DNA from 3 places in the Actinomadura sp. 3N407 genome. Region 3 is predicted to be linked to each of the others. Evidence: riboswitches for the same ligand, from Rfam matches in the RefSeq annotation. Region 3 holds a riboswitch; each other region holds the start of a gene.
The links. A riboswitch is a leader RNA that binds a small molecule or an ion and turns the genes downstream of it on or off. The one in region 3 is predicted to bind cobalamin.

Region 1: it holds a riboswitch for cobalamin, as region 3 does, so the genes downstream of both, metE (5-methyltetrahydropteroyltriglutamate--homocysteine S-methyltransferase) here and ACTWPP_RS05205 (ribonucleoside-diphosphate reductase subunit alpha) in region 3, are expected to answer to the same signal.
Region 2: it holds a riboswitch for cobalamin, as region 3 does, so the genes downstream of both, cobN (cobaltochelatase subunit CobN) here and ACTWPP_RS05205 (ribonucleoside-diphosphate reductase subunit alpha) in region 3, are expected to answer to the same signal.

Annotation. Positions count from the first base shown of each region.
Region 1 covers NZ_JBQQBP010000009.1:230,873-238,550, forward strand. The annotation lists gene ACTWPP_RS23865 (ATP-binding protein) at 1-336, shown strand, start outside; gene metE (5-methyltetrahydropteroyltriglutamate--homocysteine S-methyltransferase) at 378-2,624, opposite strand; cobalamin riboswitch at 2,732-2,929, opposite strand; gene ACTWPP_RS23875 (histidine phosphatase family protein) at 2,970-3,656, opposite strand; gene ACTWPP_RS23880 (SDR family NAD(P)-dependent oxidoreductase) at 3,732-4,490, shown strand; gene ACTWPP_RS23885 (hypothetical protein) at 4,983-5,906, shown strand; gene ACTWPP_RS23890 (BTAD domain-containing putative transcriptional regulator) at 6,074-7,678, shown strand, end outside.
Region 2 covers NZ_JBQQBP010000019.1:12,443-20,120, forward strand. The annotation lists gene ACTWPP_RS35760 (cobalt-precorrin-6A reductase) at 1-332, shown strand, start outside; gene cobJ (precorrin-3B C(17)-methyltransferase) at 323-1,810, opposite strand; gene ACTWPP_RS35770 (precorrin-8X methylmutase) at 1,810-2,430, opposite strand; gene ACTWPP_RS35775 (precorrin-3B synthase) at 2,427-3,545, opposite strand; cobalamin riboswitch at 3,557-3,773, shown strand; gene cobN (cobaltochelatase subunit CobN) at 3,805-7,413, shown strand; gene ACTWPP_RS35785 (cobyrinate a,c-diamide synthase) at 7,368-7,678, opposite strand, start outside.
Region 3 covers NZ_JBQQBP010000002.1:236,801-244,478, forward strand. The annotation lists gene ACTWPP_RS05195 (MarR family winged helix-turn-helix transcriptional regulator) at 91-591, shown strand; gene ACTWPP_RS05200 (ribonucleotide-diphosphate reductase subunit beta) at 630-1,634, opposite strand; gene ACTWPP_RS05205 (ribonucleoside-diphosphate reductase subunit alpha) at 1,625-3,964, opposite strand; cobalamin riboswitch at 4,091-4,311, opposite strand; gene ACTWPP_RS05210 (hypothetical protein) at 4,418-5,047, shown strand; gene ACTWPP_RS05215 (YcnI family copper-binding membrane protein) at 5,125-5,835, shown strand; gene ACTWPP_RS05220 (copper resistance CopC family protein) at 5,883-6,458, shown strand; gene ACTWPP_RS05225 (MMPL family transporter) at 6,730-7,678, shown strand, end outside.

The DNA.
Region 1 (7,678 bases), on a different contig from region 3:
GTCCGCGGCAAGGCCACCTGGTTCGCCCTGCCGATCCCGCGCACCCGCATCTCCCGGGGCCGCCGGAAAGGCCGGCCCGTCGACGAGGGACAGGCCATGAAGGTCCTCCACTCGCTGCTCGTCCAGCGCGGCATCGACCGCTTCACCCCCAAGGACGAACTCGGCGTCCGCGTGCTGTCCGGCCACGGCGACCTGGCGGTGTGGTGCGAGGACGCGATGTTCCGCTGGCGCGCCCTTTCCGGCGAGACCGGAGGGCTCCCGGTCACCGACATCACCGAGGTGTGCGAGCAGGTCGTCCAAATCTGCGAAGCGCTGGACGACGTCCACATGGTCTGACCGTACGGGGGGGGGACGGTCAGACCACGTGGGACCCGGTGTCAGGCGGTCACGTCCTCCCGGACGCGCCGCGCCGCCGCGACCAGATTCCGCAGGGACGCCTCCGTCTCCGGATAGCCGCGGGTCTTCAGCCCGCAGTCGGGGTTCACCCACAGCCGTCCCGGCTCGACGGCCCGCAGCGCGCGCCGCAGGTTCTCCTCCATCTCCGCGGCGTCGGGGACGCGCGGTGAGTGAATGTCCCACACGCCGGGCCCGATGCCGTTCTCGTACCCGGCGGCGCGCAGGTCGCCGACCAGCTCCATGTGCGAGCGGGCCGCCTCGACGCTGGTGACGTCGGCGTCCAGCGCCCCGATCGCCCCGATGATCTCGCCGAACTCCGAGTAGCACATGTGCGTGTGAACCTGGGTGGTGTCGGCGACGCCCGAGGTGGCGAGGCGGAACGCGCCGACGGCCCAGTCCAGGTACGCGGGACGGCCGGCCTCCCGCAGCGGCAGCAGTTCACGCAGCGCGGGCTCGTCGACCTGGATGATCCGGATGCCCGCCGCCTCCAGGTCGGCGATCTCGTCGCGGAGGGCGAGCGCGACCTGCCGGGCGGTGTCGGCGAGCGGCTGGTCGTCCCGGACGAACGACCAGGCGAGCATGGTGACCGGACCGGTCAGCATCCCCTTGACCGGCCGGCTCGTCAGCGACTGCGCGTACGTCGCCCACTCCACCGTCATCGGCCGGGGACGCGCGACGTCGCTGTGCAGGATCGGCGGCCGGACGTACCGGGACCCGTACGACTGCACCCACCCGTGCTCGGTCGCCGCGTACCCGTCGAGCTGCTCGGCGAAGTACTGCACCATGTCGTTGCGCTCGGGTTCGCCGTGCACGAGGACGTCCAGCCCGAGGTCCTCCTGGAGCGCGATGACGCGGGCGATCTCGTCCTTCATCGCCCGCTCGTAGGCGTCGCCGGTGATGCGCCCGGCGCGGCGGTCGGCGCGGGCCCGGCGGATCTCGGGGGTCTGCGGGAAGGAGCCGATCGTCGTCGTGGCCAGTTCCGGCAGGCCCAGCGCGTCCCGCTGGGCGGCGAACCGGGCGGCGCGGTCACCGCGGCGCGTGTCGCCGATCGACCCGAGCCGTTCGCGGACGGCCCGGTCGACTCCCGCGGCCGGTGCCGCCGCGCCGGCCGGGGCCGGGACGTCCTCGTGCAGAGCCCGGCCGAGCGCGACGACCTCGGCGACCTTCTGCCGGGCGAACGCGAGCCGTCCCCGGACGGCCGGGTCCAGCGACGTCTCGGCGTCCAGGTCGATCGGGACGTGCAGCAGCGAGCAGGACGTGCCCACCACCACCTGGTCGACGAGCCCGAGCAGCGACGCGCAGGTGGCCCTGGCCCGCCGTTCGTCGGCGCGCCACACGTTGCGGCCGTCCACCACGCCCGCCACGAGCGTCTTGCGCGGCAGCCCGCCGACCGAGGCGAGGACGTCGACGTTCCCGGGCCCGGCGGCGAAGTCCAGGCCGATCGCCTCGACGCGGCTGCGGGCCAGGGTGCGCAGCGCATCCGCCCCGATCGTCCCGAAGTAGGTGGCGACCATCAGGCGCGGCCTGCCGGTCAGCCGCCCCAGCCGCGCGTACGCCCGCGCCAGCGCGTCGATCTCCGCCTCGCTCCGGTCCGCGACCAGGGCGGGCTCGTCCAGCTGCACCCACTCCGCCCCCGCCCCGGCCAGCCGCTCCAGCACCTCGGCGTACACGTCGACGAGCCCGTCGAGCAGGTCGAGCGGCCGGAACCCCTCCGGCGCGCCCGCCGCGGGCTTGGCCAGCAGCAGGTAGGTGAGCGGCCCGACGAGGACCGGCCGCGTCTCGACGCCGAGCGCCTTGGCCTCCCGGTACTCGGCCAGCGGCTTGGCCCCGGCACCCTCCGCCAGCCGGAACCTGGTGTCGGGCCCCAGCTCCGGGACGATGTAGTGGTAGTTCGTGTCGAACCACTTGGTCATCTCAAGCGGCGGAACGTCCTGGACGCCGCGCGCCATCGCGAAGTACCGGTCGAACCCGGTCAGATGCCGGTACCGGTCCGGGATGGCGTCGACCAGCACACTCGTGTCGAGGACCTGGTCGTAGAACGAGAACGTGTTCGACGGGACGGCGTCCAGGCCGGCGTCGCGCAGCTCGTTCCAGACCGTCGCGCGCAGTTCGGCACCGGTCTTCGCGAGCGCGTCGGCGTCGGCGCGTCCCGCCCAGTAGTCCTCGGTGGCGAACTTCAGCTCCCGGCGCGCCCCGATACGGGGATATCCGAGGATCGTCGTGTTCATGGCGGCTTCCCTCGCTGTGCCACGGGCGACCCGGGGGAGGACATGCGCACGGTCTCGCGGAACCGCGCCGCAGACCTTCCCGCGAGGCCGCAGACCACCGCGCGCCGGCCGGCGCGCGGGCGGAGGCAGGTCTTCGGACTCACGGGCACCGCCTCTTTCCGAGGCGTCCTACTGGCCGTCGCTTCCCAGGCCGCGTGACCCAGTGCGTGATGACGGCGGTCGTTCCCGCTCACCGCTGCGGGGCAGTCCCGGATTCGCACCGGGTTCCCTCTTACGACACCCGAACCCTCACAGGCCCGGATGAACCGTCCGCGAACCCGAGTCTACCCACGCGGGTCAGGACACCTAGTCCAGGTGCGCGGGTGAAGTGGCTTGGGCGGTGGACGCATTCGCGAGATGCGTCGTGCCGCCGCCGACGACGCGGAACCCGTGCTGCCCGCTCGGACGCCAAAGCTCGACGACGGTGCAGTTGGGGACGTCGCACGCGCCACTGAACCGGCGGAAGCCGCGCATCGCCGCCGCGTCGGGATCGGTGACCCCGGTGAGCAGCGACCACATCACGGCCTTCATGAAGATGCCGTGCGAGAACACCGCGATCAGGCCGTCCTCGGGACGGTCGGCGAGGCGGTCCAGGAAAGCGCGGGCCCGCGTGATGAGCGCACGGAAGGACTCGCCTTCACCACCGTTGACGTAATCGGGGTCGACGCGTTCCCAGTAATCCTCGGCGAAGGGCCGCCGCTGCATCCCCGTGGTCTGCAGTGCATGCAACTCGCCCAGAAAGGTGAATTCCTGGACGGGCCACTCCTCGTACGGCACCTCGGGGAACCGCTCGCGGGTCGGCTGAGCGGTCTGACGGGCACGGACGAACGGCGAGCTGACCATGAGGGCGGGCGGCTCGGTGAACGCCGCGGCCATACTGGCCGCCTGCTCCCGTCCACACGCGGTCAGCGGGGAGGCCCCCGGCCCGTTCGTCGGCAACCCGGCGTTCGACTCGCTCTGCCCGTGCCGGATCAGCCACACCCGCCGCACCATGATCACGCTGACAGACTGACACAAAGGCGCGGCGACACGGAAGGATCGGTGAGCCGCACGGAGGGAAGGGGAGCCGTGAACAAGTCCTACGTTGTGACAGGCGGTGGGCGAGGCGTCGGCCGCGCCATCGTCGAACGCCTGCTGTCCGGCGGCGGCAAGGTCGTCGTCATCGAACTCGACCCGGCGGCGCTCGAATGGACGCAGGACCGGCCGGACGTGACTTCGGCCGTGGGCAACGCCGCCGACCAGAGCACTGTGGACCGGGCCGCCGACCTGGCACAAGAGGCGGGGACGCTCACGGGCTGGGTCAACAACGCCGCCGTCTTCCGCGACGTGGAGAACCCGTCCGCGACCGAACTTCTCAACCTGATCGCGCTGAACTTCAACCCCGCCGTGGTCGGCTGCGTGACCGCCGTCCGCCGCTTCCTGGACGCGGGGACGGGCGGCGCCATCGTGAACGTCTCGTCTCACCAGGCGCAGCGCCCGGTGCGCGGCTCCCTGCCGTACGCGACGGCGAAGGCGGCGACGGAGGCCCTCACCCGCGCCCTGGCCGTCGACCACGGCCCGCACGGCATCCGGACGAACGCCGTCGCGCTCGGCTCGATCACGACGGAACGCTACGAGAACCTCCTCGGCCGCCAAGACCCCGCCGAGGCCGCACGCATCGAGAACGAGATGCGCCTGCTCCACCCGGTCGGCAGAGTAGGCCGCCCGGACGAGGTGGCCGCCGCCGTCGCCTACCTGCTCTCGGACGAGGCGAGCTTCGTCAACGGCGCCGTCCTCCCCGTGGACGGCGGCCGCCACGCCGTTGGCCGCGACCCCGAGGAAGCCTGACAGTCCATCTGGACGGGCCCATCCGGCGCAGGTTCTGCGGGTAGCCCCGAGGCGGGAATGATCGCGCTGCCGACGGGATCGTCTCGGTCGCCCGGACGACGTCCCTGAGCGGGTCCAGAGTCGCCAGCTGGCCGCCGGCGATCCAGATCGCCGAGTAGCCGAGCTTCTCCAGCGTGACCGCGTCGTCGAGGTGCCCGCCGTCTTCGCGCACATCCAGGGTCACGCCGATGGGCCCCAGGTCAAGCCGTGTCATCTCGCACCGCGGTCGCGCACTCAAGGCCGGGTTCGGCCAGACCGCGGCCGCCGTCCGCCGCAACGTCATCGGAGGTGGCACCGGTCGGATGGCACCCAGGGTTTCTCCGCGTTGACAATGCGTGTTTTCGTGCCTGGATAACATCGGTTTATCCGTCCCGAGTATGTGATCGGCTCGGCCCCAGAGGGGACGCGATCGCAAGGCGGGATGGGCTTCATTACTCCGTCAAGGGGAGTGCCGTGCAGGACGAGGAACGCCTGAGGGCCCTGCAGGAGCGTGCGGAGAACCCGCCTTCGATATCCGAGGCGCTGGCGGCGTCCAAGGAACTGGTGGAGGCGCTGGAGCCGCTGGCCGCTGAGGCGCCGGCGAGATACCAGGTCCAGCTCGCGACCGCCTGGAAACTCCGCGGCGTCCACCTTGGCCTGACCGAGCACCAGGCTGAAGCCGAGGAGGCGTACGCGACGGCGGTGCGCCTGTTCCGTGAGCTCGTCACCGGGACCGACCCGCAGTCCCTGTTCACTTTCGCGGTCTCGCTCATCGATCTGGCCGAGCACCGGCTCAAGCGCGACGACGGCGCCCGGGAGGCGCTCGAGCCGATCGAGGAGATCCGCGACCTGGGCCGACGGCTGGCTCGGGACGACGCGGACGCGGCCGAGGACATCGAGGCCCAGGCGTCCCGGCTGCACGCGATGGCACTGCACAAGCTCGGCGACCACCGGGCAGCGATCGATCAGGCGGAGCAGGCGCGCACCGGCCTGCAGCGGATGGAGCGGCGGGATCCGGAGGCGCGCGTCCTCATCGCGGAGAACTACAGAACCCTCGGATTGAGCCTGATGCAGGTGAACCGCCTCAAGGACGCCCGCAAGCGGCTGGAGGAAGCCGCGTGGCTGTTCCGCCGCCTGTCCAAGCGGGAGCCGGAGATCTTCATCGCTGAGCAGGCCAACGTCACCCTGGCGATCGCGGCCATTCTGATGGGGGACGGCAAGAAGAGGCGCGCCCTGGGCAACTACGAGGCCGCCATCCAGCTTTACCGCGACGCCGCTCAGGTCAACCCGGCCTACCAGGAGGATTACCGGAACGCGGTGACCACCCTGCTCAACACCTACCTCGACCTCGGCGACGACCGTGAGATCGACCGGATCTTGCGTAAGTATCCGATCTGACGTCCAGGTCGCGCGGCGCTTGGGAGAACTGCTCTACAGCACCTTCAGAGTCTCGGCAAGCCTACCGCCTCGGCCGGCGGGTCGCCCGGACCTGGACAACCCCTTGAGCGGGAGCCGGAGAGGGCGGCCGACGCGGGTGAGGGCGGGACGCGGTGCAGTATGTATCCATGCGGGTTGAGGTCCTTGGGCCGTTGGTGGTGACGGACCGGGGGAAGGACGTCGCGGTCGGCGGGGCCCGGCTGCGGGTGCTGGTGATCAGGCTGGCGCTGGAGGGCGGGCGGACGGTCACCGTCGACGCGCTCGTTGAGGCGTTGTGGCCGGACGGTGGGCCGGGGGACCGGGTGCATGCGTTGCAGGCGCTCGTTTCGCGGCTGCGGCGGTGCCTGCCCGCGGGACGGCTGCGGTCGGTGCCCGGCGGTTACGCCTTGGACGTCGAGGCCGTCGATGCGTTGGAGTTCGAGCGGCTGGCCAAGGACGGTGGCAGAGCGCTTCGCGGCGGGGACGCGAAGCTTGCGGCCTCGTGGCTGCGGGAGGCACTGGAGCTGTGGCGTGGGGACGCCCTGGCGGATGCGGCGGGCATGCCGTTCGCGGATGCGGCGGCCGTCCGGCTGGAGGCGCTGCGGGTGTCGGCGACGGAGGACCGGATGTCCGCCGAGCTTGCCGTCGGCGCCGACCCGGGGCCGCTGGTGGCGGAGCTGGAGGAGCTGGCGGCGCGGCATCCGTTGCGTGAGCGGGTGCGCGCCCTGCTGGTCGAGGCGCTGAACCGGGCCGGGCGGTCCGCGGAGGCGCTCGCGGTGTTCGAGGAGTTCAGGGGTGTCCTGGCCGAGGAGCTGGGCGCCGATCCGGGACGCGAGCTGCAGGACGCCTACCTGGCCGTCCTGCGGGCCGTCCCCCGGGAGCGGGTGCGCGGGAACTTGCGGGTGCCGCCGACGAGTTTCGTCGGTCGGGAGGACGAACGCGCATGGGTCGCGCGGCGGCTCTGGGAGGGCCGGCTCGTGACCCTGGTCGGGGCCGGTGGCGCGGGCAAGACGCGGCTGGCGACCACGGTCGGGGCGGAGCTGTCGGGGCGGTTCCCGGGCGGGGTCTGGCTGGTGGAGCTGGCGCCGGTCGCCGACCCCGCCGAGGTGCCCCGGGCGGTCGCGGACGTGCTAGGGCTGCGGGACGGGACCAGACTGGTCGAGGCGCTGTCGGCCGACGACACGCTGATCGTCCTGGACAACTGCGAGCACGTCGTGGAGGCGGCGGCCCGGCTGACGGACGACCTCCTCGGCACCTGCCCCAGCCTGCGCGTCCTCGCGACGAGCCGGGAACGCCTCGGTGTCGCCGGTGAGGCGCTGTGCCCGGTGGCGCCGCTCGACGTGCCCGAAGAGGGCGAGCCCGGCACGGCGTCCTCGGCGGTCAGGCTGTTCGCCCAGCGCGCCGAGGCCGTCCGGCCGGGGTTCACGGTCACCGGGGACAACGCCGGGACGATCGGTGAGATCTGCCGCCGCCTGGACGGCCTGCCGCTGGCGATCGAACTGGCGGCGGCGCGGATCCGCTCGATGTCGCCGGCCCAGCTGGCCGCCCGCATCGACGACCGGTTCCGCCTGCTGACCGGCGGAAACCGCGTCGCGCTGTCCCGGCACCGGACGCTGCGCGCCGTCGTCGCGTGGAGCTGGAACCTGCTGGACGACGAGGAGCGCCGGTTCGCCGACCGGCTGTCGGTGTTCCCCGGCACGATCACCCCGGAGAGCGCCGCGCGGGTGACCGGCCATCCCGACGCCCTCGACGTC
Region 2 (7,678 bases), on a different contig from region 3:
CCGGGCGGCGCAGCATCCCGGTGTTCGCCGCACGGACCGACGTGTGGTTCCTCGCGCGGTCCGTCGATCCGCCGGAGCCGCCCGTCCCGCCGAACGTGCGGGTGCTGGTCGCGCGCGGCCCCTACACGGTGGACGGCGAGCGGGCGCTGATCCGCGACCACCGGCTCGGCGCGCTCGTCACCAAGGACAGCGGCGGCGCGATGACCCGCGCGAAGCTCACCGCTGCCCGGGAGGCCCGGCTGCCGGTGTTCATGGTCGACCGTCCGCGCCCACCGGACGGCGTCCGGACGGTCGATGACGTCGCGCAGGTCGCCGCCTGGGTTCAGGGGTAGCGGCGGGGCGTGTAGACCGCGCCCCGGTCGGTCACGCGGGTTGTGGACGACCCGACGATGAGCAGGCACCGCATGTCGACCTGTTCGGGGTCCAGTTTGGCGAGCGTGGTCACGGTGACGCTTTCCTCCGCGCCGCCGACATCGCGTCCGATCACCACCGGCGTTTCGGGGGAGCGGTGTTCCAGCAGCAGGTCGCGCGCGGCGGGGAGCTGGTGCCTGCGGCGGCTCGAGGACGGGTTGTACAGGGCCAGCACCAGGTCGGCCTCGGCCGCGGCGGTGAGGCGGCGGGCCACCACGTCCCACGGCTTGAGCAGGTCCGACAGCGACAGGACGCAGAAGTCGTGGCCGAGCGGTGCGCCCACCCGGCTCGCCACGGCCTGCGCGGCCGTCAGCCCGGGGGCGATCCGCACCGGCACGTCCGCGAACTCCTCCTCGGACGCCGCCTCCAGTACCGCCGCCGCCATGGCGAACACGCCGGGATCGCCGGAGGAGACGACGGCGACCCGCGAGCCGTCGCGTGCGAGCAGCAGCGCGTGCCGGGCCCGGTCGGCCTCCACCCGGTTGCCGGACGCGTGCCGCCGCTGCCGCGCGTTCGCCGGCACCCGGTCCAGGTACGGACCGTAGCCGACGAGGTCGGTGGCCGATGACAGGATGTCCTGCGCCTCGGGGGTGAGCCACGGCCGGCCCGCCGGGCCGAGCCCGACGACCGTGACGCCGCCGGCCCCCTCCGGCCGTGCCGGCGGCAAGGGCTGGAACGACCGTTCCGCAGGACTGGTCAGCAGGGCGAGCGACATGTACGGGACGTCCGCCGGGTCGACGTCGGCGAGCGGCGCCACCCGCTGCCGGTCGGTGGCGGCCCGCTCCACGTACCAGGCGTCGCCGAGCCGCCCGGCGTCCTCGAAGGCCTGCCTGACCTTGGTGAACGTCCGCCCGAGCTTGAGCACCGCCGTCGCGTCCGCGCCGCGCAGCCGCTCGGTCAGCTCGTCGCCGGGCAGTGTGCCGGGCAGCACCGTGAGGGTCTCCTCCCCTTCCACCAGCGGGCGTCCCGCCGCGGCGGACGCCGCGCTCAGCGACGTGACGCCGGGGACCACCTCGGTCGGGTAGTGCGGTGCGAGCCGTTTGTGCAGGTGCATGTACGAGCCGTAGAAGAGCGGGTCGCCCTCGCTCAGCACGACGACGGTCCGCCCCGCGTCCAGGTGTTCGGCGAGCCGGGCGGCGCAGTCGGCGTAGAACTCCTCCAGCGCGCCCCGGTAGCCGCCCGGGTGACCGGTCGTCTCGGTGGTCACCGGGTACAGCAGCGGCTCCTCGATCTGGCCGCCGCGCAGGTGGGGCGCGGCGATGGAACGGGCGATGCTGCGGCCGTGGCGGGCGGAGTGGTAGGCGACCACGTCCGCCGAGCCGATCAGCCGTGCCGCCTTCACCGTGACCAGTTCGGGGTCGCCGGGCCCGACGCCCACGCCGTACAGCCGTCCGGTCATCACTCCGCCTCACTGGCGATGGCGTTGACCGCCGCCGCCGTCATCGCGCTGCCGCCGCGCCGCCCGCGCACCGTCAGGTGGGCGAGGCCGCTCGCGGTGAGAGCGTCCTTGGACTCGGCCGCGCCGATGAACCCGACCGGGATCCCGAAGACCGCCGCCGGACGTCCCCCGCCGTCGTCGACCAGTTCGAGCAGCCGGAACAGCGCGGTCGGCGCGTTGCCGACCGCCACCACGGCCCCGTCCAGCCGGTCGCGCCACAGGTCCACGGCCGCCGCGCTCCGCGTGGTGCCGAGCCGCGCCGCCAGCTCCGGCACGCCCGGCTCGCCCAGCGTGCACACGACGTCGTTGCCGGCCGGCAGCCGCGCCCGCGTGATCCCGGACGCGACCATCCGCGCGTCGCACAGGATCGGCGCACCGCCCAGCAGCGCCGCCCGAGCCCGCTCCACGACCTCCGGCGACCACGCCAGGTCGTCCACCAGGTCGGTCATCCCGCAGGCGTGGATCATACGGACGGCGGCCCGCGCCACATCGTCGGGCAGGCCCGACAGGTCGGCCTCCGCGCGGATGGTCGCGAACGACCGCCGGTAGATCTCGGCGCCGTCCCGGACATAGTCGATCACTGCTGTCCTTCCCGTGGTGCCGCCATCATCAGGACGACCGGGCCGCGGGGCGTCCCGCAGCGTCGTTCGCATCCCGCCCAGTGGACGGGCGTGTCGGGGGCGCGGTCCAGGCCGGCGACCCAGCGGCTGGCCTCGCCCTTGACGTCGCCGCGCGACTTCGCGCAGCCGGGGCTTCCCGTGCAGGCCGTCACGCCGACCCAGGGCGACGCGGCGTCGTTCGCGAAGCCCGCCGCCGCGAGCCTCGCCGCGGTCGCCCGCGCCTCGTCCGGGTCCAGGTCGCGTAGCACGACGCTCCGCCACGGCGTCACCCGGACCTCGCCGGCCGCCTCGGCGAGCGCTTCGACCTGCCGTCCGGACAACCGCCCGAGTGGCGGCACGACCTCCAGCGCGACCATCCCGTCCCGTTGCTCGATGACCCCGGCAGACGGGGCCACGGGGGCCGGACGTGCCAGGTCGTCTCGTGGTGTCCCCCCAAGCCGTCCGGCGACGAGCCGCACCCCGTCCGGCACTTCCGCCAGCCGCCAGGCGTCGCCCCGGACGTCGAGGAACGCCTCCGCCGCCGCGAGCATCGTCCCGGCCGGATCGTCGTCGGACGCGAGGTCGAGCCGTGTCCCGGCCAGCCGGAAACCGGTGGGGCCGAACGTGACGTCGGCGTCCAGCGCGGTGACGTCGCCGGTGCCGTCGTCGAACCCGAACAGGAACCGGCCCGGCAGCCCGGCCAGCCGGGGGATGCCGCAGAGCGCCCGGTCGAGCGCCGTGACCAGCGGGTCCGTCGCGAGGGCGCCGTGCGGCCCGCGCCCGCCCAGCGGGGACGCGACGATGTTGCGCACCCGCTCATGGGACGGCGAGGGCAGCAGCCCGGCGTCCGCCAGCCGTGCCGCGAGACGTACGGGGTCGTGGACGCCGCGTAGCTGGAGGTTGCCGCGGGAGGTCAGCTCGATCACATCGCGGCCTAGGTCGCGGGCGGCGGCTCCGAGCATGCCGAGGCGCGCGGCGGACACCGCTCCGCCCGGTGTGCGGACCCGCGCCAGCGGGCCGTCGGCGGCGTCGTGGGTCTGCAGCGCTCCGGGGCAGGCGTCGGCGCGCGGCCGTCCCGCCCGGTTGACATTCGGCACGAGGAGGATGTTAACCACAGTTTGCAGACGGCCCGCGCTGCCGTACTGTTCTCACCAGGCGATGGCAATGGGAGGAAGCCGGTGTGAATCCGGCGCGGTCCCGCCACTGTGACCGGGGAGCGAACCCCGCTTCAGGCCACTGTCCGCACACGTTGATGGCGGACGGGAAGGCCGGGGCGAGCACTGATCCGGGAGCCAGGACACTCCTGCCGTCGCAACACCCGCGACCGGGGCGAGGACCCCAGGGGGAGGACCCATCGTGTCCGCTGACACGTCCGGGCAGGAACGGGCCGTCCTGCTGCTGTCGACGTCCGACACCGACCTGCTGAGCGCCCGCGCCTCCGGCGCCGCCTACCGGCTCGGCAACCCCGCGCGGCTGGCCGTGGACGACCTGCCGGCGCTGGTCGACGGCACCGACCTCGTCATCGTCCGGCTGCTCGGCGGGCGCCGCGCGTGGGAGGACGGCCTCGACGCGCTGCTCGCGGGTCCCCGCCCGGTCGTCGTCGTCGGAGGTGAGCAGGCCCCCGACGCCGAACTGATGGAGCTGTCGAGCGTCACCGGCGGCGTGTGCGCCGACGCGCACGCCTACCTCGCGCACGGCGGGCCCGGCAACCTGGCCGAACTGCACGCCTTCCTGTCGGACACGGTGCTGCTGACCGGCCGCGGGTTCGCGCCGCCGGCCCCGACCCCGACGTGGGGACGGCCAGAGCGCGACTTCCGCGCCGTGGAGGGGCCCGTCGTCGGTGTGCTCTACTACCGCGCCCACCACATGGCCGGGAACACCGCGTTCGTCGAGGCGCTGTGCGCCGCGATCGTGGACGCGGGCGGACGGCCCCTCCCCGTGTTCTGCTCGTCGCTGCGCACGGCGGAGCCCGCGCTGCTCGACACGCTCCGCGAAGCCGACGCGCTGGTGGTGACCGTCCTCGCGGCGGGCGGGTCGCGGCCCGCGACGGCCGGGGCCGGCGGCGACGACGAGGCGTGGGACGTCGGCGCCCTCGCCGAGCTGGACGTCCCGATCCTGCAGGGCCTCTGCCTCACCACAGCACGCGCGGACTGGAAGGCGAGCGACGACGGGCTCTCGCCGCTGGACGCCGCCTCGCAGGTCGCGATCCCCGAGTTCGACGGGCGGATCATCACCGTCCCGTTCTCGTTCAAGGAGACCGGCGAGGACGGCCTCACCGTCTACGCCGCCGACCCGGAGCGGGCCGCGCGGGTCGCGGGGATCGCCGTCCGGCACGGCCGCCTGCGGCACACGCCGCCCTCCGGCCGCCGCCTCGCGGTGATGCTGTCGGCGTATCCGACGAAGCACTCCCGGGTCGGCAACGCCGTCGGCCTGGACACCCCGGCGAGCACCGTCCGGCTGCTGTCCCGGCTCGCGGAGGCCGGATACGACCTGGGGGAGAGCTTCCCCGGCGTCGCGGGGCAGGACGGTGACGCGCTGATCCACGCGCTGATCGCGGCGGGCGGGCAGGACGAGGACTGGCTCACCGAGGAGCAGCTCGCGGGCAACCCCGTCCGCATCTCCGCCGCGTCCTACGAGCGCTGGTACCGGACGCTTCCCGACGACCTGCGCGAAGAGATGGAGCGGCACTGGGGCCCGCCGCCCGGTGAACTGTTCGTCCAGGACGGCGACATCGTGCTCGCCGCCCTCCGCGCCGGCAACGTCGTCGTCATGGTGCAGCCGCCGCGCGGCTTCGGCCAGAACCCGATCGCGATCTACCACGACCCCGACCTGCCGCCCAGCCACCACTACCTGGCCGCCTACCGGTGGCTTTCGGACGAGTTCGGCGCGCACGCGATCGTGCACGTCGGCAAGCACGGCAACCTGGAGTGGCTGCCCGGCAAAGCGGCGGGAATGTCGGCGTCGTGCGGCACCGACGCGGCCCTCGGCGACGTGCCGCTGATCTACCCGTTCCTCGTCAACGACCCCGGCGAGGGCACCCAGGCCAAGCGCCGCGCGCACGCCGTCCTCGTGGACCACATGGTCCCGCCGATGGCGCGCGCGGAGACCTACGGCGACATCGCCCGCCTCGAACAGCTCCTCGACGAGCACGCCACGATCGCCGCGATGGACCCGGCGAAGCTGCCCGCGATCCGCGCGCAGATCTGGACGCTGATCCAGGCCGCGAAACTCGACCACGACCTCGGCCTGGACGACCGCCCGCACGACACCGAGTTCGACGACTTCCTCCTGCACGTCGACGGCTGGCTGTGCGAGGTGAAGGACGCGCAGATCCGTGACGGGCTGCACGTTCTCGGGGAGGCGCCGGAGGGCTCGACCCGCGTCGACCTGGTACTGGCCATGCTCCGCGCCCGGCAGATGTGGTCGGGACGGGAGACGCTGCCCGGCTTGCGGGAGGCGCTCGGCCTCACCGAGGACGGCACCGCCGGGCTCGCCGACGTGGACGCCGCCGAGGCCGCCGCCCGCTCCCTCGTCCAGGCCATGGAAGACGCGGGCTGGGCCGTGGAGGCGGTCCCCGGTGTCGCGGAGCGGATCCCGGCCGGACGGCGGGATCTCGTCGCCCGCGTGCTGGAGTTCGCGGCCACCGAGGTCGTCCCGCGCCTGGCCCGGACGTCGGACGAGCTCGCCCACGTCCTGCACGCCCTGGACGGCGGCTCCGTCCCGGCCGGCCCCAGCGGATCACCGCTTCGCGGCCTGATCAACGTCCTGCCGACCGGCCGGAACTTCTACTCGGTGGACCCGCGCGCCGTCCCCAGCCGCCTCGCATGGGAGACCGGGCAGGCGATGGCCGACTCGCTGCTGGAGCGCTACCGCGCCGACCACGGTGAATGGCCGCGCTCGGTGGGCCTTTCGGTGTGGGGGACGAGCTCGATGCGCACGGCGGGCGACGACGTCGCGGAGGTGCTGGCGCTGCTCGGCGTCCGCCCGCGCTGGGACGAGGCGTCCCGCCGCGTCACCGCCCTGGACCCGGTCCCCGCCGCCGAGCTGGGCCGGCCGCGCATCGACGTGACCGTCCGCATCAGCGGATTCTTCCGGGACGCGTTCCCGCACGTCGTCGCCATGCTGGACGACGCCGTCCGGCTCGTCGCCGGCCTCGATGAACCCGACGCCGACAACTACGTCCGCGCCCACGTCCAGGCCGACACCCGGGAGCACGGCGACGGGCGGCGCGCCACCCTGCGGGTGTTCGGGTCGGCGCCGGGCGCGTACGGGGCCGGGCTGCTGCCGCTCATCGACAGCCGCAACTGGCGTGACGACGCCGACCTCGCCGAGGTGTACGCGGTCTGGGGCGGCCACGCCTACGGCCGCGACCTCGACGGCGTCCCCGCCCGCGCCGACATGGAGAGCGCCTACCGGCGGATCGCGGTGGCCGCCAAGAACGTCGACACCCGCGAGCACGACATCGCCGACTCCGACGACTACTTCCAGTACCACGGCGGCATGATCGCGACCGTCCGGGCGCTGACCGGCAGGGCACCGGAAGCCTACGTCGGCGACAGCACCCGGCCGGACGCCGTCCGTACCCGCACCCTGTCGGAGGAGACCGCGCGCGTCTTCCGGGCGCGCGTCGTCAACCCGAACTGGCTCGCCGCGATGCGCCGGCACGGCTACAAGGGCGCGTTCGAGCTGGCCGCGACCGTCGACTACCTGTTCGGCTACGACGCGACCACCGGCGTCATGGCCGACTGGATGTACGACAGGCTCACCGCCGCGTACGTTCTGGACGAGGAGAACCGCGCGTTCATGGCGGAGTCGAACCCGTGGGCGCTGCACGGCATCGCCGAACGGCTCTTGGAGGCGGCCGAGCGCGGCATGTGGGAGCACCCCGACCCGGAGACCCTCCAGGGCCTGCAGGAGGTCTACCTCAAGGCGGAGGGCGACCTGGAGGACGACACCAGCCGCTGAGCCGCCTCCGGATGCCCGGCCCAGTGCAGATGCAGGTATGACGCGGTGATCCGGTCGTCCCCGAAGCCGTCGCGGCCGCCGCCCCGCCACCGGAACAGCGGCCCGGCCGTCCCGCCGTTCAGAGCGGTGCGGTGGAACTCGTGGCCGCGGAACCGCTCGCCCGGCCGTGTCAGCGGCGACTCCGCCACCGCGACCGCCTCCCTGTAGCCGAGCGTCAGCCGGGACGTCATCGCGGCGCGGCCGGGGACCCGCCCGCACATCGCCC
Region 3 (7,678 bases):
TTGATTATCTCAATAGTGAGATAATGTCCCCCATGAGCTTCAACGTCAAGTAGTTCAACGTTAAGATTTATCTCGTGGAGAGGAGCGGCGATGAGCGACGCGGTGGACCAGGTGCTCGACCAGTGGAGGCGGGAGCGCCCCGACGTGCAGGTATGGCCGATGGGAATCGTCGGGCGGATCTCCCGGGTGTCACTGCTGCTCGACCGCGAGCTGAAGGAGTTCTTCAGCGCGCACGGGCTGGAGCGGTGGGAGTTCGACGTGCTGGCCACGCTGCGCCGGTCCGGCCCGCCCTACGAGCTGACGGCGGGCGCCCTGAACAAGGCCGCCATGGTGACCTCCGGTGCGATCACCAACCGGATCGACCGGCTGGCGGCCCGGGGCCTCGTCGAACGGATACGGGACGAGGGCGACCGCCGGTCGGTGCGGGTCCGGCTGACAGAGCGGGGGTGGACGATGATCGAGGAGCTCGTCCCGCTGCACGTGGCGAATGAGGCGCGCATCCTGGAGCCGCTCCGCACGGACGAGCGGGATCGGCTGACGGGTGCGCTGCGCGAGCTACTGGAATCGCTCGGCGACACGTCCCTGGCCTAGGACGTGCCGCCGGAGCGGGTCAGGGGCCGGCCGCGTGATCAGAAGGCCTCGTCGAGGCTGACGCTGCCCTCGACGCCGATCTGATAGGCCGAAACGCGGCGTTCGAAGAAGTTGGACAGCTCCTGGACGTCCTGAAGCTCCATGAACCCGAACGGGTTCGGGGTGCCGTAGCGGACGGGAAGGCCCAGGCGCGCCAGGCGCTGGTCGGCGACGTTCTCGAGGTAGGCGCGCATGTCGTCCGCGCTCATGCCCGGGAGGCCGTCGCCGCACAGGTCGTGGGCGAACGCCAGTTCCGCCTGGACGGCCTCTTCCAGCATGCGGGTGACCTGGCCGGTCAGCTCGGCGTCGAACAGTTCGGGTTCCTCCGCGCGGACCGTGTCGACCACGGAGAACGCGAACTCCATGTGCATGCTTTCGTCCCGAAAGACCCAGTTTGTCCCCGACGCGAGACCGTTCAGGAGGCCCCTCGACCGCAACCAGTACACGTACGCGAAGGCGCCGTAGAAGAACAGGCCCTCGATGCACGCGGCGAAGCAGATGAGGTTCAGCAGGAACGTCCGGCGGTCGGCGGCGGTGCGGAGTTCGTCCAGGGAGCCGAGCGAGTCGATCCAGCGGAAACAGAACTCCGCCTTGGAGCGGATCGACGGGATGTGCTCGATCGCCGCGAACGCCTTGGCGCGCTCGTCCTGATCGGGCAGGTAGGTGTCCAGGAGGGTCAGATAGAACTGGACGTGGACGGCCTCCTCGAACAGCTGCCGCGACAGGTAGAGCCTGGCCTCCGGGGCGTTCACGTGCTTGTAGAGGTTGAGCACCAGGTTGTTCGCCACGATCGAGTCGCCGGTGGCGAAGAACGCCACCAGGCGGTTGACGAGGTGCACCTCGGCGGGCGTGAGACGGGCGAGGTCCACGAGGTCGGACGCGAGGTCGACCTCCTCGACCGTCCACGTGTTGCGGATCGCGGCGCGGTAGCGCTCGTAGAAGTCGGGGTAGCGCATGGGCCGCAGGGTCAGGTCCATGCCGGGATCGAGCAGCATCACTGGCATGCCTCACAGGTCTCGGGGTTCTCCAGGGAGCAGGCGGCGGCCGTCTCCTGGGCGACGGTCTTCTGGGCGACCGTGCTCTGGGCGACCGTCGTCTGCGCGATCCGGGTGGCCGGGCGGGAGCGCAGGTAGTAGGTGGTCTTGAGGCCGCGCCGCCACGCGTAGGCGTACATCGAGGAGAGCTTGCCGATCGTCGGCGTCTCCATGAACAGGTTCAGCGAGTGGGACTGGTCGATGTACGGGGTGCGGGCGGCGGCGAGGTCGATCAGCGCCTTCTGCGGCAGTTCCCAGGCCGTCCGGTAGAGGGTCCGCATCTCGTCGGGGAGGTCGGCGATGCCCTGGACGGAGCCGTTCGCCTTCTTGATCGCCTCGCGGACCGGCGGCGTCCAGAGCCCGAGCGACTTCAGGTCGTCCACCAGGTATCCGTTGATCTGCAGGAACTCCCCGGACAGCGTCTCGCGCTTGAACAGGTTGGACACCTGCGGCTCGATGCACTCGTAGCAGCCCGCGATCGACGCGATCGTGGCGGTCGGCGCGATCGCGATCAGCAGCGAGTTGCGGAGCCCGACCTCGGCGACGCGCGCCCGCAGCCGCTCCCATTCGGCGGGACGGGCCGGCGCCGCGTCCGGGAAGTGGTCCAGGTGGAGCTGACCGCGGGCCGTGCGCGTCCGGTCGTAGGCGGGCAGCGGTCCGTGCGCGGCGGCCAGGTCGGCGGACGCGTAGTAGGCGGCCAGCGCGATCTCTTCGGAGATGCGCGTGGACAGCTCGCGGGCCTCCGGCGAGTCGAACGGCAGGCGGAGCGTGAAGAACACGTCGGCCAAGCCCATCACGCCGAGGCCGACCGGCCGCCATTTGTTGTTCGCGGCCTCCGCCTCGGGCGTCGGGTAGAAGCCGCGGTCGATGGTGCGGTCCAGGAACCGCACGGCGGTGCGGACGGTGGCGCGGAGCCGCTCCCAGTCCATCCCGGACGGGCCGACGTGCGCGGCCAGGTTCACCGACCCGAGGTTGCACACGGCCGCCTCACCGTCGCTCGTCACCTCAAGGATCTCCGTGCACAGGTTGGAGAGGTGGACGGTCTGGCCCGGTTCGGCGGTCTGGTTGCAGGCGCGGTTGGCGGCGTCCTTGAACGTCATCCAGCCGTTGCCCGTCTCGGCGAGCGTCCGCATCATGCGCCCGTACAGCTTGCGGGCCGGGACCTGCCGGACGTACCGCCCTTCCTTCTCGGCCGCCCGGTACGCCTCGTCGAACGCGTCGCCCCACAGGTCGGCCAGCTCGGGGACCTCCTTCGGGTCGAACAGCGACCATGTCGCGTCGTCCTCGACGCGGCGCATGAACTCGTCCGGGATCCAGTTGGCCAGGTTGAGGTTGTGGGCGCGGCGCGCGTCCTCGCCGGTGTTGTCGCGCAGCTCCAGGAACTCCTCGACGTCGGCGTGCCACGGCTCCAGGTACACGCACGCCGCACCCTTGCGGCGCCCGCCCTGGTTGACGGCCGCGACGGACGAGTCGAGCGTGCGCAGCCACGGGACGATCCCGTTGGAGTGCCCGTTGGTGCCGCGGATCAGCGAGCCCCGCGACCGGACCTTCGTCCAGGAGATCCCGATGCCGCCCGCGTACTTGCTGAGCCGCGCGACCTGCCCGTACCGCTCGTAGATCGACTCCAGCTCGTCGCGCGGCGAGTCGAGCAGGAAGCAGGACGACAGCTGGGGGCGGCGGGCGGCGGAGTTGAACAGCGTCGGCGAGCCGGGCAGGTACGACAGCGTGCTGAGCAGGCCGTACAGCTCGGCGGCGTCGTCCACCGTGTCGGCGAGGCCGCACGCGACCCGCAGGAGGAAGTGCTGGGGGCGTTCGAGGACGAGCCGTGTCCGCGGATGCCTCAGCAGGTACCGGTCGTAGAGGGTGCGGAGCCCGAAGTACTCGAAGCGGTCGTCGGCCGACTCGTCGACGAGGGCGTTGAGCGCCGGGGCGTTGGCGGCGGCGAACGCGGCGGGGGCGTCGGCCAGGAGACCCTCCCGGTGCGCGGCGGCGACCGATTCGGCGAACGTCCGGACACCGGCGGCCGCCGCCTCGTCCCGGATCCGGGTGCCGAGCAGCCGCGCGGCGACCCTGGAGTAGCCGGGTTCGGCGGGCACCAGCGCGCCGGCCTCGCCGATCGCGAGGTCCCGCAGCGCCGCCGCGTCCATCCCGCCGGCGGCCCGGACGGCGGCCAGCACCCGTCCCGCCTCGGCGCCCGGTACCCCGTCGCAGGCCGCCTCGACCTCGGCGGCGATCTCGGCTTCGGCGGCGATCTCGGCGGGCGGCGCCGGCACCGGCGGCGCGGCCAGGTCCTGTGTCACGTGCTTCTCCCCTCGCAAGCCGCCTCGCGGAGGCATGCGAACGGGGCGCGAGCCGCCGCCCACCAGGGCGCGCCGCGCTCCGTCCCCGGCCCACCCGCGAGGCCTGGACGTGTTGGTCCGGGACGCTTCCCGGACGCCGTGCGGGCAGGTCTTCGGACTCGCGGGCGCCGCCTCTCTCTCCGAGGCGTCCTACTGGCCGTCGCTTCCCAGGCCGCGTGGCCCAGTGCTTCATGACGGCAGTCGTTCCCGCTCACCGCTGCGGGGCAGTCCCGGAATCGCACCGGGTTCCCTCTCGCGTCGCCCCCGCCGCGAAACGGCGGGGGCGAACCAGCACGGGATTGAACCCTACATGTAGTCGAGGATCTTTGTGCAACCCCAAGATATTGGGCGTGTCGTAGTGGATTACGGGGTCGGCTGCGAGCACGGCACCCCGGGTGGGACCATGGTCGTGCCATGTCCCCGCATGCCCAGCAACCGGTGTTCCGGACCGCACGCGCGGTGGTGTTCGCCACCGTGTGCGTCGCGCTTGCGATCACCGGGCACGTCCTGGCGTCGGGGACGACGATCCCGGCCTGGGCGGCGCTGACGGGCTTCTGCGCCGTGCTGGGCGTGACGCTCATGCTGGCGGGCCACGAACGCTCGCTGGCGACGATCCTCGGCGGCCTCCTCGGCGGTCAGTTCGCGCTGCACGCCCTGTTCACGGCCGCCGCCGAGCCGGTCTACGACCACTCGGCGGTCATGCACGCGGCGATGCCGGCCGGTCCGGACGTCATGCTGTCGGCCGCGCACGGCACGGGCGGCACGACGATGACGCTCGCGCACACCGTGGCCGCACTGGCCGCCGCGTGGTGGCTGAGACGCGGCGAGCGGGCCGCGTGGTCGCTGGCCCGGCGGATCGCCGCCGCGGCGGACCGTCCGATCCGGCTCCTGGTCGCCCTCCTGACCGTTGAACCGGCGGCGCCTCCGCGGCGTACCCCCGCGGTACCGGCGGCGGCCGCCGTCATGGCCATCGGCCGTGTGCTGCGGCACCAGGTCGTCCGGCGGGGTCCCCCGCCGCGTTCGAGGGCGCTCGCCCGCATCTGAGGCGAGCGCCGTACGTCACCGGACGCCGATCCCGGCGTTTCCGGATCTTCCTCGTACGACTCGAACGGAGTTCCGTCATGTCCGTCGTTCCGCATGCCCGCAGGGTCGGGGCCATCGCGTCCCTCGCCGCCATATCCGTCGCGGGCCTGGCCACGGCCGCGTCCGCGCACGTCACCGCCAACCCGAAGACCGCCGAGCAGGGCTCGTACGCCAAGGTGGCGTTCCGGGTGCCGAACGAGCGCGACAACGCGTCCACCACGAAGGTCGTCGTGCACCTGCCGACCGAGCACCCTCTGTCGTCGGTGTCGGTCCGTCCGGTCCCCGGCTGGAAGGTGAAGGTGGAGAAGTCGAAGCTTCCGGAGCCGATCAAGACGCACGGCGGCGAGCTGACCGAGGCCGTCACCAAGATCACCTGGTCGGGCGGGGAGATCGAGCCCGGCCGGTTCGAGGAGTTCGACGTCTCGATGGGGCGGCTGCCGACCGACACCGACCAGATGATCTTCAAGGCCGACCAGACGTACTCCAACGGCGAGGTCGTCAAGTGGGAGGAGGAGCCGCCGGCCGAGGGCGCGGAAGAGCCCGAGCACCCGGCCCCGGTCCTCAGGCTCACCCCGGAGGGCGGCACGGAAACGGCCGGGCTGACCGCCCAGACGAAGCCCGCCGAGAAGACGTCGGCGTCCTCCGACGACGGGACGGCCCGGCTGCTCGGCGGCATCGGCATCGCCGTCGGCGTGGTCGGCATCGGCGTCGGCGGACTCGGCCTGACCCGCGCCCGGAGCCGGGCATGACCCACCTCGAAAGGAATGCTGAGATGCACACCTTCAGGCGCCCTGTCATGAACGCCGCGAGGCGGGCCGCGGCGGGCGCCGCCGCCGTGGGGTTGGTTCTGGCGGTGTCCGCGGCCCCGGCGTCAGCGCACACCGCTTTGACGGCGGCCGACCCGGAGGAGGACTCGACGGTCAAGGCGCCGTCCCGGATCGTCCTGACGTACTCGGAACCGGTACGGCTGCCGCGGGTGATCGTGACGGACGCGTCCGAGAAGCAGGTCCAGTCCGGGGAGCCCCGCGCGGTCGACAACGAGGTCACGCAGCCGCTCGGCGGCACGCTGCCCAACGGCGAGTACACGGTGGCCTGGCGTGTCGTGTCCGCGGACGGCCATCCGGTCCAGGACAGCTACACGTTCACCGTGAAGGGCTCGCCCACCGGAGCGCTGGGCGACGCGTCCGGTGAATCTCCCGGTGCCGCCGCCCAGCCCCCGGCCGCGTCCCCCGAGTCCTCTCCGGCGAACGCCACGTCCGCCGAGGACTCGGGCGACTCGTCGGGCTGGCTGTGGATCGGCCTGATCGGGCTGGTCATCGCGGCGGCGGCCGGCGCGGTCACCTGGTTCCGCCGCTCGCCGTCCCAGGACTGATCATTCCGCTACCGGCCGGGTGATGACAGGCCGCTGTTCGAGCACATGGACGCCGACCACCCGAAGTGGGTCGCGCTCTGGCTGGAGGCTCCGATGCCGCACTGGGACTGGGGCGTGGCCCCGCCTTACATTCCGTCCAAGCCCTGACCGGACGCCCTCGCGTGCCGCCCTTCCGATGCGGAGGGCGGCACGTCGGCGTCTGGAGAAGCGGTTGACATAAAACGCTATTTGACTAACACTTCCTTGTGACTACCAATAGGGAGTGTCTGTCATGGCCATGTACCTGTCCCGGCTGGGCCGGTTCTGCTTCCGGCGGCGCCGGCTCGTCGCCCTGATGTGGGCCGGGCTGCTCGTGCTCACCGCGTCGGGGGCGGCCATGCTGTCCGAACCGGCCCCCGACACGTTCTCGGTGCCGGGCACCGAATCCCAGCGGGCGAACGACCTGCTCAAGGAGCGGTTCCCGCAGGCCGCGTCCGGTGGGGCCACGGCCCGGGTCGTCTTCGCCGCTCCCGCCGGAACGTCCCTCGACGAGCCCGCCCTGAAGCAGGCCGCGGCCCGGATCAAGAACCTGCCGCAGGTCGACGGCGTAGCCGACCCGCTCATCTCCGCGGATGGCCGGATCGCGCTGGCCGAGGCCGACTACCGCGTCCCCGAGCAGGAGTTGACCGACGCGGACCGGGACGCGTTGCGCGAGGCCGCCGCCATCCCCGGCGTGCGGGTGGAAATGAGCGGCGACGCCGTGGCGCCCCCCGAGGAGGGCGCGGGCGAACTGCTCGGCGTCGCCGCCGCCGCCATCGTCCTGCTCGTCACGCTGGGGTCGCTCATCGCCGCCGGGCTGCCGCTCCTCACCGCCGCCACCGGAATCGTCATCGCCCTGTCGCTGATCAGCGCGACGACCGCGTTCATCGAGCTGAGCTCCGACACCATGGCGCTCGCCCTCATGCTCGGCCTCGCCGTCGCGATCGACTACGCGCTACTGATCATCTCCCGCTACCGGGAGGAGGTGCTGGACGGACGCGAACCCGCCGACGCGGCCGGGCACGCGGCGGGCACCGCCGGGTCCGCCGTCGTGTTCGCGGGGCTGACGGTCATCATCGCGCTGGCCGGGCTCGCGGTCGTGAACATCCCCGTCCTGACCCGGCTCGGCCTGGCCGCCGCGTTCACCGTGGGCGTCGCGGTGCTCGTCGCCCTGACGCTGCTGCCCGCGCTCCTCGGATTCG